DNA from 4 places in the Bacillus sp. XB1 genome. Region 3 is predicted to be linked to each of the others. Evidence: riboswitches for the same ligand, from Rfam matches in the RefSeq annotation. Region 3 holds a riboswitch; each other region holds the start of a gene.
What was found. A riboswitch is a leader RNA that binds a small molecule or an ion and turns the genes downstream of it on or off. The one in region 3 is predicted to bind S-adenosylmethionine.

Region 1 (3,518 bases), on a different contig from region 3:
TAGAAGCGTTATTAAAGCAGCATGTGTAATAAAAAAATAGGCAGTGGAGCTTTTATCCCCACTGCCTATTTTTATTAATTTTTATTTTCGTTATGTTTTGGGAGCGGAAAGGCATTCCCGATAGCAGCTGCACCAAGCATGGGCAATAGTAAATTAAGCGGGAAAAACATAAGTAATAGTAATGTTATAGCTATTGGCTTTCGTAACGCATAGCTTGAAATTGCTGTCGTTACGATGGCAACAGATGCTACTGGATCTATAGGAAGAATAGATGCTACAGCGTATCCGATACTTGACCCGGAAAATATAATTGGGAAGATATGTCCACCTCGCCACCCTGTGTTCAAACAAACGGCAGTAATGCACAACTTTAAAATCCCTGAAAGAAGTAGTATCCAAAAAGATAAATGGCTCCATTCAACAACTAATTCTTTTAATTGATGTTCCCCTGAAAATAATGTGTACGGAAGAAAAGTTCCCGCAATTCCTAATAAAATACCACCGATAATTCCGAGTGTCAGTTTGTATTCCCTAAAAGGGTGAATTAACTTCTCTAATGTGAATTCTAACTTGAAATAAAAGAAACCAACTATAGCACCGATACTAGCAAGTGGAAGAAATGCGATCCATTCATTGAAAGAAAGTGCACCTTCCCCGAAATCAACAATAAAGGATCCACGATTATCGAGTTTACTCAGTAGTAAATAAACAGAAAAACCTGCGAAAGTAGTAGTTAAGTATACAATCGCCTTTTTTCCTTTAGAAAAAGCAGCAATTTGTTCCCCCTCATTTTCATTTGGTGCTAAATAACCGAATAATGGTGCGTTAAAAATGACACTTAAAGTAGCTCCAATTCCGATCTCGGTTAGCTCATTCATACCCTTTAAGGCAAATTTAAAGCGATCCCCTACCCATGTGCACAGTCCGCCTATAATTCCAACTAGTGCGGCTTCTGGACCAAGACTAGCTCCGAAAATTAAAACAATAATCGCTGTTAAAGTAGCCTGATGGACAAAGCGATATTCGATTCGACCAGTTTTTTTATATTCAGCCATCACTTCAGGCATAAGGCGTGGGTATGTACCGAAATGTTTTTGTGATAGACCAACAAGGACCCCGCCAATTATTGTTACGCAAAGGGTGTAATAAGAGGGAAAAGAGAGAACTTCAGGCAAGTATCCCCAAATAAAGTGGATTCCAATATTTATTGTGACTAAAAATAACCAGACTGTAGCTCCTACTATAGATCCTAGAAGAATGCCATATAGAGCAAGTATGTACTGCATATCTTTTTTATTTGTCATGTTATACCTCCGTTATGTAAATCTTAGTAGGTAAAAAAGTGAAATATACTAGTGAAAAATGGATTGAATATATATAGTATCTTTTTGAGAAGATGGCCTATTCAACATATAGGCTAACTTTAGGGGAATTTGAATTTATAGGTTAAATTACTTATTTAATTTTATAGATTGATTTGAGGTTTTTAAAGGTCTTTTTTGAAATAGACTAGAATATATTTCTTTTGTTGCTTTATATGAAACTGTTAACATTTATTTTAGAACATTCAGAAAAACTGTTTGACATTAGGAAATTATTGCTATAAAATCAACGGTAATTGCATAGTCTTATCAAGAAAAGGTGGAGGGACAGGCCCGATGAAACCTTGGCAACAGCCGTATAACGGAATTGTGCCAAATCCTGCAGGTAGTAATCCTGAGAGATAAGAAAGAGCCTTTAGAGCGTGTTTTCAAACTGCTCCTTTCTTGTTTTCAGGAAAGGGGCAGTTTTTTATTTTGTATAAAAGAAAGGAGAATGAGAGATGGGAGAATCATGGGGAAAAGGAACAATTTGTGTGCAAGGTGGCTATACGCCAAAAAATGGTGAACCACGTGTTTTACCACTTTATCAAAGTACAACATATAAATACGATACTTCAGATGATTTAGCAGCCCTATTTAACTTAGAGGCAGAAGGATATATTTATACACGTATTGGAAACCCTACTCTAGCCGCATTTGAGCAGAAGTTATCAGATTTAGAAGGCGGTGTAGGAGCTGTTGCAACGGCTTCTGGGCAAGCAGCTATTATGCTCGCAGTTTTAAATATTTGTAGTAGTGGGGATCATTTACTTTGTTCTTCAACGGTTTACGGGGGAACGTTTAATTTATTTGGAGTGAGTTTGCGTAAACTGGGTATTGATGTTACGTTCTTTAATCCAAATTTAACGGCAGATGAAATTACGGCGCTTGCTAATGACAAGACGAAACTTATCTATGCAGAATCGTTAGGAAATCCAGCGATGAATGTTTTAAATTTTAAAGAATTTTCAGCTGCTGCTAAAGAATTAGAGGTACCTTTTATCGTTGATAATACATTAGCAACTCCTTATTTATGCCAGGCGTTTGAACATGGGGCAAATATTATTGTTCATTCTACGACGAAGTATATCGATGGGCATGCGAGCTCCTTAGGCGGTATTGTAATTGACGGTGGAAACTTTGATTGGACAAATGGAAAGTATCCTGAACTTGTTGAACCAGATCCAAGTTATCACGGTGTAAGTTACGTTCAAAACTTTGGTGCAGCAGCGTATATTGTGAAAGCACGTGTTCAGCTATTAAGAGATTATGGAAATTGTATGAGCCCATTCAATGCATATATTAGCAATATTGGCTTAGAAACATTGCATTTACGAATGGAACGTCATAGTGAAAATGCTCTTGCAGTTGCTAAGTGGCTTGCTAGCCATGAACGTATTGAATGGGTGAATTATCCGGGCTTAGATAGTAATGAAAATTACTCATTGGCACAACAGTACTTGAAAAAAGGCGCTAGTGGTGTTTTAACTTTCGGTATTAAAGGCGGATTAGAAGCAGCAAAAGAATTTATCGCAAATGTAAAACTAGCAACTCTTGTAACGCACGTAGCTGATGCACGAACTTGCGTTATACATCCTGCTAGTACGACGCATAGACAATTAAATGCTGAAGATCAGCGTTTAGCTGGTGTTACATCTGATTTAATTCGTTTATCAGTTGGTATAGAAGATGTTTCTGATATTATTGCAGATTTGGAAGCAGCTCTAGTTGGGGGCAAAACACATGCCGATCATAATTGATAAAGATTTACCGGCTCGCAAAGTGTTACAAAAAGAAAATATTTTTGTAATGACGAAGGAGCGAGCGGAAACACAAGATATACGCGCTTTAAAAATTGCTATATTAAATTTAATGCCAACGAAGCAAGACACAGAGGCGCAATTACTTCGCTTAATTGGAAACACACCGTTACAATTAGATGTTCATTTGCTTCATATGGAATCACATCTATCTCGTAATGTAACGCAAGAACATTTAACAAGCTTTTATAAAACGTTTCGTGATATTGAAAATGAAAAGTTTGATGGGCTCATTATTACAGGAGCGCCAGTGGAGACCCTCGCTTTTGAAGAGGTAGATTATTGGGAAGAGCTTAAACATATTATGGAGTATTCAAAAACGAATGTAACATCTACG
Region 2 (3,518 bases), on a different contig from region 3:
GGTGATGACATATGATTTATGTAGAAAAAGTCATTATTGTAGAAGGTACATCAGATAGAAGAAAGATTGAATCTATTATTCGTGAACCGGTGGAAATTGTTTGTACAAATGGTACAATTGGTTTGTCGAAAATGGATGAGCTCGTTGATCAGTTTTTTGATAAGGAAGTGTATGTGCTAGTGGATGCTGATGATGCTGGAGAAAAGTTAAGGAAACAATTTCGAAAAGAATTTCCGCAAGCCGAGCATATCTATATTGATCGCTCGTACCGAGAAGTGGCAACTGCGCCATCTACACACTTAGCAAATGTATTATGGGGAGCCGACATTGACGTTTATACAGAATATTTACGGTAAGGAATGATAGAAGTGATTGATTGGACAGGAGCCGAAGCTACAGCCCTAATAGAGAACGAAGAAAAAACAGTATTATATGTATATACTCCAATGTGTGGAACATGCCAATTAGCAAAAAAGATGTTAACAGTCGTTGAGATGACAATTGAAGGCCTCAAAATTGGGATGTTAGATTTAAATTATGCTCCGTATTTAGCGAAAGAGTATGGGATTGAAAGTGTACCTTGTTTACTTGTTTTTGAAAATGGGACACTGATGAAGAAGATATACGCATTTCATTCGGTTGAATATTTATATACGGAATTAAAGTAGGCGGCAAAATTTTTGCCGCCTCGACATATTTCTTGGGAAATATGTCGAGATGCAGGGTGGATACAGTATTTGTCGAGCGAAAATAACAGGATTGCTCTTTAGTGAGAGGGAATGGTATGTAATAGAAAGTGATATGAAGGATGTGATTTAGGGTGAGATTATATTCTTTGCTTCAATCATTTGTAAATTACGCTAATGGTCAATATCATTTAGAACCGCTTTTAAGACAAGAAGAAAAAACTGTTAATTTTCGCTTTGGAGATGAAAGTTGTTCGTTACAAATTTCAAGAGATTATATAGAGCTGGTACATGAGGAAAGAGGAACGGAACAAATCATTTGCTTAGATGAAAAGGATATAGAACAATTGGTGAATGGAAATGTACGATTGCAAATGTTAATGAACGATGGACGTGTACAATATTCAGGAACGTACCGAACGATGTTATTAGTGGAATCGATGTTTCATATATGTAAACCGATGTCAGTAGGTGCTTAAAATTCTGAAGTTTCATTTTTTGCGAAAATTTCTGTTGACATGGTGAGTGTATATTGATACAATTCAAGTCATAAAATATAGACAATTTCATAAATTTCAAATCAGACGAAAATTGAATCTGATTTCTCTTATCAAGAGAGGTGGAGGGACTGTGCCCTGTGAAGCCCGGCAACCGTCAACTTATGTTGAAATGGTGCCAATTCCTGCAAAGCGAATGCTTTGAGAGATGAGAGAGAGGGATAATGTTGTTATATACGCATATAAACCTTTCTGCTTCTCTAAAGCAGGAAGGTTTTTTTATTGTTTGAATGTGGAGGACATTCAAATAATAAAAGTAATGATAACAGTGGACTACACGCATTAAAAATAAAAAATTGCGGAGTCGATCCAAACAAAAAAGGGGTGAACATCATGATTCTATTAGAGAACGTAAAGAAAATATATAAGGCGAAAAGCGGTGATGTCACTGCTGTAGATAACGCCAATTTAAAAATAGAAAAAGGCGAAATATTTGGTGTTATTGGATATAGCGGCGCTGGAAAAAGTTCGTTAATCAGATTGTTTAATCAGTTAGAGAAACCGACTTCTGGCCAAATTACAATTGCGAATCGTGTTATATCAGCAATTACAGGAAGTGAACTTCGTAAGGCAAGACAAGAAATCGGAATGATTTTTCAACACTTCAACTTACTTTGGTCACGAACTGTACGTGAAAATATTGAGTTTCCACTTGAAATTGCAGGTGTTGATAAAGCGAAGAGAAGAAAACGTGTTGATGAATTAATTCATCTTGTTGGATTAGAAGGAAGAGGAGACGCGTACCCATCTCAGCTGAGTGGAGGACAAAAGCAACGCGTCGGGATTGCAAGAGCATTAGCTAACAATCCACAAGTGCTTTTATGTGATGAAGCAACGTCAGCTCTTGATCCGGAAACGACAGATCAAATTTTAGATTTACTATTAGACATTAATAAGCGCCTTGGTTTAACAATTGTACTCATTACACATGAAATGCACGTGATTCGAAAGATTTGTAACCGAGTGGCGGTAATGGAGAGAGGAAAGATTGTAGAAACAGGTCCAGTACTTGATGTATTCCGTAATCCGAAGCAAGATATTACGAAACGATTTGTACAGCAGTTAACAGATTCTGAAGATACAAATGAAACAATTGAAAATTTAATTGAAAAATATCCAGATGGAAAAGTAATTCGTTTGCAGTTTATCGGTGAGGCTGTAGAAAGACCAGTGCTTCAACGATTAATGCAACGCAGTGATATAGAAGTTAGCATTTTGCAAGGAAATATTGCACAAACGAATAACGGTTCTTACGGTAGTTTAGTTGTTCATTTAAATGGTGAGGAAACAGCGATCCAGCAAGCAATAGAAGGAATTCATCAAGATCAAGTAGAGCTGGAGGTGATTGCACATGGATAAGTTACTCGCAAATGTTGATTGGAATCAAATGTTAGAAGCAACTGGTGAAACGTTATATATGACGGCAATCGCAGCCCTTGCGACATTTGTTTTAGGACTAATTTTAGGATTGTTACTCTTCATGACAGCAAAAGATAATTTATGGGAAAACAAATCAATTAATACGGTGATTGGAGCATTCGTAAATATATTCCGCTCTATACCGTTCATCATTTTAATTATTTTATTAATCCCATTTACAAAGATTCTTCTTGGAACAATTCTTGGAGCAAGTGCAGCTCTGCCGGCTTTAATTATTGGAGCCGCACCATTCTACGCGAGAATGGTTGAAATTGCACTTCGCGAAATTGATAAAGGTGTAATTGAAGCTTCAAAAGCAATGGGAGCAAAAACAAGCACAATTATTTTGAAAGTGTTAATTCCAGAATCATTACCAGCATTAGTATCTGGTATTACGGTTACGACAATTGCTTTAGTAGGCTATACAGCAATGGCGGGAGTTGTTGGTGCTGGTGGCCTTGGAACACTTGCTTACTTAGAAGGATTCCAGAGAGGGAATAACGATGTAACAATCGTTGCGACAATTTGTGTATTACTAGTTGTATTTTTAATCCAGTGGATTGGTGATAGTTTAACGACTCGAATAGATAAACGATAATAAAAACGGGAGGATATTTTAAATGAAAAAATTATTACTTACGGCACTTATTTCAACTTCAATTTTTGGGTTAGCTGCTTGTGGCGGGAAAGATAAAGATGAAAAGAAACTTGTTGTTGGTGCTTCTAACGTACCGCATGCTGAAATTTTAGAAAAAGCAAAACCGTTACTTGAGAAAAAAGGAATTGAATTAGAAGTGAAAAAATTCCAAGATTACGTGTTGCCAAATAAATCGTTAGCGGATAAGGAATTAGATGC
Region 3 (3,518 bases):
GGTGCCGGTCGTATGGCAGAAGCTATATTTTCCGGATTACTTAAAACAAGCAAAGAGTACATCGAAGAAATTATCGTCTCTAATCGAAGCAACGTAGAAAAGCTAAAACAGTTACAACATCGATATAATGTGTCTACTGCAACAGATTGGAAACAGCATGTTACATCTGTTGATACGGTTGTTTTAGCAATGCCACCTTCTGCTCATGAAGAGTTATTAGCTGAGCTATCTCCGTTAATATCAAATCAACTAGTCGTAACAGTCGCAGCTGGCATTGGACCATCTTATTTAGAAGCTAGACTCCCAAAGGGCACGCCTGTTGCTTGGATTATGCCTAATACAGCTGCTGAAATTGGAAAATCTATCTCCTTATATACAATGGGACAATCAGTAAATGAGATGCATCAAGAAACCCTGCAACTGCTTTTAAAAGGTATTGGTACTTCGCAACTTTGTACTGAGGAAGAAGTTCATCAGCTTACTGCAGTTACTGGAAGTGCACCAGCCTTCCTTTATTACTTTGCTGAAAGCTTAATTGAAACAACAAAAAGTTATGGAGTCGATGAAGAAACCGCAAAACATCTTGTCATTCAAATGATTTCTGGCTCTGCTTCTATGCTCGAACAAACGCAAAATCCAGCTAACCTCCGCGAACAAGTAACAACGCCAGGTGGTTCCACAGCTGAGGGTCTCAAAACTTTATACGAATATAATTTTTCAGAGGCAATTCAAAAAGCAGTAGAAGCAACAAACAAAAAAGCTAGGGGGAAATAATATGATTTTAACAAGTTTAAAAGACTATACAACATTACATAACGGTGTAAAAATGCCTTGGTTTGGTTTAGGTGTTTTTAAAGTAGAAGATGGTTCAGAAGTAATTGATTCTGTAAAAGCAGCAATTAAAAATGGCTACCGCAGCATCGATACTGCAGCAATCTATCAAAATGAAGAAGGCGTTGGACAAGCGATTCGTGAATCCGGTGTTTCACGCGAAGAATTATTTATTACCTCAAAAGTATGGAATAGCGATCAAGGATATGAAACAACACTTCAAGCATTTGAAACTACATTAGAGAAATTAGGTCTAGAATATTTAGATTTATATTTAGTACATTGGCCTGTAAAAGGGAAATATACCGAATCATGGAAAGCATTAGAAAAACTTTATAAAGATGGCCGTGTTCGCGCTATCGGTGTGAGTAATTTCCACATTCACCACTTACAAGACGTATTTGAAATTGCTGAAATTAAGCCAATGGTCAACCAAGTGGAATACCACCCACGTTTAGCACAAGAAGAGTTACATGCATTCTGTAAAGAACATAATATTCAGCTTGAAGCTTGGTCACCATTAATGCAAGGACAACAACTAGATAATCCAACGTTACAAGAAATTGCGACAAAATATAATAAATCAACTGCGCAAATTATTTTACGCTGGGATTTACAAAACGAAGTTGTAACAATTCCCAAATCAATTAAAGAACATCGCATTATTGAAAATGCAAACATCTTCGACTTTGAATTAAGTGCTGATGATATGAAAGCAATTCAAGCTTTAAATGAAGATCGTCGCGTTGGTCCAGATCCAGATAACTTTAACTTCTAGTAGAAAAACCACTGCCCTATGCAGTGATTTTTCCATTTAATAAAACTGAAAATTTAAACTATATTTCATTTAGTTGACACTTCATTATTCAAGGTGTAAGATTTTGAATTATCAAAGAAACACAAAAATTAATAAAATTTATTCGTTTACTCATTGTATCAAGAGAGGTGGAGGGACTGGCCCTTTGAAACCTCGGCAACAGGTTCATTTTGAATACTGTGCCACTTCCTGCAAGCTTTATGCTTGAAAGATAGAATGAGGGACTTCGTTTATATACGGGTGCATAACTTGTACGTAAAAATCCCTCTTTCTCAATATGAAAAGAGGGATTTTTTATTTTTCATTTCCCTCATCATCATCCAAACTTAATTATTTAGGAGGAAAATCAAATGAAAAAGAAGTTTGTACCCGGTATTGCATCAGTTGTAGGAGTAAGTATTTTATTAACTGGTTGCGGTAGTTATAAAAACGAAGCAAGCGGAGCAAATGCAAAAGACGAGGCACCTAGTAAACAGGTTTTAAACTTATCTTCACCTACTGAAATACGAACAATGGATACGGCTCGTGCTACAGATACTGATTCTGGTCAAGTAATGAGAAACGTATTTGAAGGTTTGTATAATCTTGGTGAAGGTAACAAACCTGTTCCTGGTGTTGCAAAATCTCATGAAGTAAGTGGCGATAAAACGAAATACACATTCCATTTGCGAGATTCAAAATGGTCAAACGGCACTCCTGTTACAGCTAAAGATTTTGTGTTCGCTTGGCAAAGAGCCGTAGATCCAGCAACAGCCTCTGAATATGCATTTCTATTCTTTGATATTAAAAACGCAACAAAAATTAACAACAAAGAACTTCCAGCCGACCAACTTGGTGTAAAAGCAGTTGATGACCATACGTTTGAGGTAGAATTGGAGCGTCCTGTTCCGTATTTTATTAGCTTAACAGCGTTCCCAACATTTCTACCAATTAACGAGGAATTCTTTAAAGCACAAGGTGATAAGTACGCTTTAGAAGATAATACAATCTTGTACAACGGAGCTTTTACACTAAGCGATTGGAAGCACGAACAAAGCTTTAAATTCAAGAAAAACCCTACCTATTGGGATAAAGATACTGTCAAACTAGAAGAAATCAATTTTAACATCGTAAAAGAAAAATCAACAGAAGTAAATTTATTCGAGTCAAAACAATTAGATCGTATAAAACTAACATCTGACTTCGTCGATAAATATAAAAAGGATGCTAACTTTAAAGAACGTCCAAACGTAGGCGTACAATTTTTACGTATGAATCAACAAAACAAAGTGCTTCAAAACGTTTCTGCACGCCAAGCAATTGATCAAACAATTGATAGAAAATCCTTTGTAAATACGTTATTAAATGATGGATCTACACCAACATTTGGTCTCGTTCCAAAAAACTTTGCAAAAGGACCTGAAGGAAAAGACTTCCGTACTGCAAATGGCGATTTAACAAAAGTTGATACAAAATCTGCACAAGAGTTATGGAAAAAAGCTAAACAAGAGCTTGGTTCTGAAAAGATAACATTAGAATTATTAACGAGTGATGCTGACCTTGATAAGAAAACTGGTGAATTCTTAAAAGGACAACTAGAAAAGAATCTAGATGGATTAACAGTAAATATAAAACCGCAACCGCGTAAGCAACAAGTTTCGCTTTTATTAAAAGGTGACTACGAAATCGGAATTGATGGCTGGAGCCCTGACTTTGCGGATCCAATTACATTCCTTGAGCTATTTACAACGAATAACCCTTATAACTTAGATCATTACTCTAATAAGGAATTCGATGAAACAATAGCAAAAGTGAAAACAACTTTAGCTGGTGATGAAAAAGCTCGCTGGGAAGCATTACTAGCATCCGAGAAAATATTATTTAAAGACTC
Region 4 (3,518 bases), on a different contig from region 3:
TTTCCTTCTCATCTAACACGTTATGAAAATCAGCTAAAATTGCATCGCGTACACGTCCGAATAAAGATTGTTTCATTATAAATCTTCCTCTCTTCTACTTTTTTTATAATTTGATTTATTGTTTTAGTTTTTCATTAATTTGTTCCACTCATCTTCAAAGTTGCTATATGGTTTAGAACTTTCTGGAGCAGATTCAACAACTACATCTTTTTCTTTTTTCCACTCACGGTATCCGTAGTATAAAACCACTAAAGCAGCGATACCGATTAATGCTGGCGAATGAGAAAGTGCAATGGATAAACCGATTAAACCAACAATCCCCCAAGCTAACTTTCCAAAAAATGATTTAGCTCGCACAAATGATTTATAGCTCCAATATACAACTCCTGCTCCGATTGCAAATCCTACAATACCAGCAAGACTACCAAGAGCAATTAAAGCCAAAATACCGGCTGCGATAAACGCTAGAAATTGTTTCATCTTGTGCTTGCCTCCCTTCGATTTGATACTCTTATCTTAACTATTTTTTCATCTTTCCATAACGAGCTTAAGAACCGTTTTTAACTCAGACTTAAGACCGAGTCATATTCAGCCCTTTACAGCCCTTTACGCAAAAAAACGTGCAGAGTCTATCCTCTGCACGTTTTTTAATTACTAACATTCATATTAAATTAAGCTGTTTTATGATACTCTTTTTTCTCAGCTACTTTCGAAAACCTTGGAAACCCAATTAAAATAGAAGCAATCCCACATACTCCAACTAAGATTGGATAAAATGCATATGGCAACAATTCAACCGGAGATAACGCTGCAAATCCTGCTGCCGTTAACATTTGGGCACCGTACGGAATTAATCCTTGCACACAACATGAGAAAAGATCTAATACACTCGCTGATTTACGAGGGTCTATTTCATATTGATCTGCAATATTTTTTGCAAGCGGGCCTGTAAAGATAATTGAAATCGTATTATTCGCTGTACACATATTCGTCATACTCACTAAACCAGCAATACCAAATTCCGCTCCTTTTTTCGAACGAATATTACGTGTTAATATATTCATTAAATATTGAATACCACCATTATATTGGATTAATTCAACCATACCGCCAATTAATATAGCAAGTAATACTAACTCCATCATACCGCCCATTCCAGTCGTTACACTTTTAAAGAAACTTTCTAACGTGTAACTTCCATCTATAAGACCGATAACACCAGATAGTACAGTTCCACCAGTTAATACAATAAGTACATTCCAGCCAAGTAGCGCTGTAATCAGTACTCCTGCGTACGGTAAAATCTTTATCCAATCAAAGCTATGTGCTTTAATCTGCGTGTCACTCCCTGAAGTAACTATTACTAATAGTACAATTGTAATAATAGCTGCTGGTAACACAATTAAAAAGTTCGTTTTAAACTTATCTTTCATTTCTGTTCCTTGTGAACGAACAGCTGCGATTGTTGTATCTGAAATAAATGATAAATTATCACCAAACATCGCTCCGCCAACAACAGTAGCCATTGCAAGCGCAATTGAGATATCAGTTTGACCACTAATACCTACAGCAATCGGCGCTAATGCTGCAATTGTTCCCATTGAAGTTCCCATCGCTAATGAAATAAATGCACCAATAACAAAGATTCCAGCTACGATAAATCCTGGCGGTAAAATAGTTAACGCTAAATTAACAGTTGAGTCTACTCCACCCATTCCTTTAGCAGTTTCAGAAAATGCACCTGCAAGCACAAAAATTAATACCATAATCATAATATCCGGATTTCCTGCACCTTTAGCGAACCGCTCTACTTTCACATTAAAACTTTCTTTACGATTCATCACTAAAGCGACTCCTACAGCAATTGAAATCGCTACAAGTATCGGCAATTTATAGAAATCACCTGTAATAATCCCAGAACCAATAAATAGCGCCAAAAATATCCCAAGTGGTAATAAAGCTAAACCATTTCCTCTCGTTTCTTTCAAAGTACCATCTCTCCTTAGTTTCAACCTTTTTCTAATGAATAACAAAAGACCTCTTCCGATGAGAAGAGGTCTTATACATCTATAAGAAACGCTCTTCTCATCTTTCAAGCACACGCTTGCTGGATTTGGCACAGCACTCTGAAATCGAGTCCGCTGCCGAGGCATCGTAGGGCCAGTCCCTCCGCCTCTCTTTATAAGAAGGTTTCATATTTATTTTTTAATAATAATTTCTTCCCTAACTTTACTCGCTTACAAAACAAAAGTCAATTATTTTTTGTATAGATTTTTTTGGTAATTATACAAAAATTTGAATACAACAATCATTTTAACTTTTCTATTTCTTCTTTTAATATTGAAATCCAATAAAATTCACTATTTTTTATTGTTGCTAATATCCATTTCGTAGTGTACCAAGCTAACTCATACTCTTCCTTCGTGACATCGCCACTTTTATAAGCATCCTCTAGCTCCTCTTCATCTAATACATACACCTTACCGCTAGGTAATAATACTACATCTAAATATAAATCATCAAAATAAGGTAAACCACGATCATCTATTTTATATTCTTTCGCCACATCGATATAATATTGCACTAATTTTTTCTGATCATCTAACATAGCGGTAATCGCAAAGTTTTTCCCGTCTATGAAATATTGAATCCACGTATACTGATCCGCTGCAATACAAAGTTCTTCACCATCATATTCTTTACAACTAGACTCTCTCACCTTTTTTATATCCAGTATTCCGAGCATTCCCTCTTCCACTTGCTTAACCGTATAACTCTTTTCTATTAGTCTCTTCCACGAAGAACCGTCACCATATTTACGTTTCATTATGTCTGCTCCTCTTCTATATACAGAAAAGCTCCCACATATTATGTGAGAGCTTGTTCATATTATAATTAAGCCGCTTGACCCTTTTCAGAAATCTCTTTTAAATAAGCTTGTCCTTTTTCAGCGTCATATTGACCTTCCCACTTAGACATAACTACAGCTGCTAAAGAGTTTCCTACAACGTTAACTGCTGTACGAGCCATATCTAAAATACGGTCAATACCAGCAATGAACGCTAAGCCTTCAGGTGGAATACCTACTGTACCAAGTGTCGCTAATAATACAACGAATGATACGCCCGGTACACCTGCGATACCTTTTGATGTAACCATTAATACAAGCAATAATGTAATTTGTTGTGTAATAGATAAATCAATACCGTACATTTGCGCTAAGAAAATAGCCGCAATTGCTTGATATAAAGTTGATCCATCTAAGTTAAATGAATAACCTGTCGGAATAACGAAAGATGTAATTGCTTTCGGACAACCGAATTTCTCCATTTTCTCCATGATTTTTGGTAAAACTGTTTCTGAGCTTGCTGTAGAATACGCTAAGATCAGCTCGTCTTTTAAAATCTTAAAGAATTGGAAAATGTTGATTCCAAATATTTTCGCTGTAAGTCCTAAGACAACTACGACGAAGAAGATCATTGCCCCATATACGACAATTAGTAATTTCCCTAATGGAA

Region 1: it holds a riboswitch for S-adenosylmethionine, as region 3 does, so the genes downstream of both, ACK1U5_RS22580 (bifunctional O-acetylhomoserine aminocarboxypropyltransferase/cysteine synthase) here and ACK1U5_RS26470 (peptide ABC transporter substrate-binding protein) in region 3, are expected to answer to the same signal.
Region 2: it holds a riboswitch for S-adenosylmethionine, as region 3 does, so the genes downstream of both, ACK1U5_RS23665 (methionine ABC transporter ATP-binding protein) here and ACK1U5_RS26470 (peptide ABC transporter substrate-binding protein) in region 3, are expected to answer to the same signal.
Region 4: it holds a riboswitch for S-adenosylmethionine, as region 3 does, so the genes downstream of both, ACK1U5_RS11345 (Na+/H+ antiporter NhaC family protein) here and ACK1U5_RS26470 (peptide ABC transporter substrate-binding protein) in region 3, are expected to answer to the same signal.

What each region holds. Positions count from the first base shown of each region.
Region 1 is NZ_JBNRIL010000003.1:276,415-279,932, reverse strand. It holds gene ACK1U5_RS22590 (YjjG family noncanonical pyrimidine nucleotidase) at 1-29, shown strand, start outside; gene ACK1U5_RS22585 (chloride channel protein) at 75-1,304, opposite strand; SAM riboswitch class I at 1,626-1,730, shown strand; gene ACK1U5_RS22580 (bifunctional O-acetylhomoserine aminocarboxypropyltransferase/cysteine synthase) at 1,823-3,121, shown strand; gene metA (homoserine O-acetyltransferase MetA) at 3,105-3,518, shown strand, end outside.
Region 2 is NZ_JBNRIL010000004.1:127,196-130,713, forward strand. It holds gene ACK1U5_RS23650 (toprim domain-containing protein) at 12-356, shown strand; gene ACK1U5_RS23655 (thioredoxin family protein) at 360-668, shown strand; gene ACK1U5_RS23660 (hypothetical protein) at 821-1,165, shown strand; SAM riboswitch class I at 1,291-1,398, shown strand; gene ACK1U5_RS23665 (methionine ABC transporter ATP-binding protein) at 1,577-2,602, shown strand; gene ACK1U5_RS23670 (methionine ABC transporter permease) at 2,595-3,260, shown strand; gene metQ (methionine ABC transporter substrate-binding lipoprotein MetQ) at 3,283-3,518, shown strand, end outside.
Region 3 is NZ_JBNRIL010000007.1:54,722-58,239, forward strand. It holds gene proC (pyrroline-5-carboxylate reductase) at 1-774, shown strand, start outside; gene ACK1U5_RS26465 (aldo/keto reductase) at 776-1,609, shown strand; SAM riboswitch class I at 1,762-1,866, shown strand; gene ACK1U5_RS26470 (peptide ABC transporter substrate-binding protein) at 1,999-3,518, shown strand, end outside.
Region 4 is NZ_JBNRIL010000001.1:2,225,155-2,228,672, forward strand. It holds gene ACK1U5_RS11335 (PspA/IM30 family protein) at 1-76, opposite strand, end outside; gene ACK1U5_RS11340 (lmo0954 family membrane protein) at 124-480, opposite strand; gene ACK1U5_RS11345 (Na+/H+ antiporter NhaC family protein) at 672-1,988, opposite strand; SAM riboswitch class I at 2,083-2,188, opposite strand; gene ACK1U5_RS11350 (DUF402 domain-containing protein) at 2,309-2,827, opposite strand; gene gltP (glutamate/aspartate:proton symporter GltP) at 2,896-3,518, opposite strand, start outside.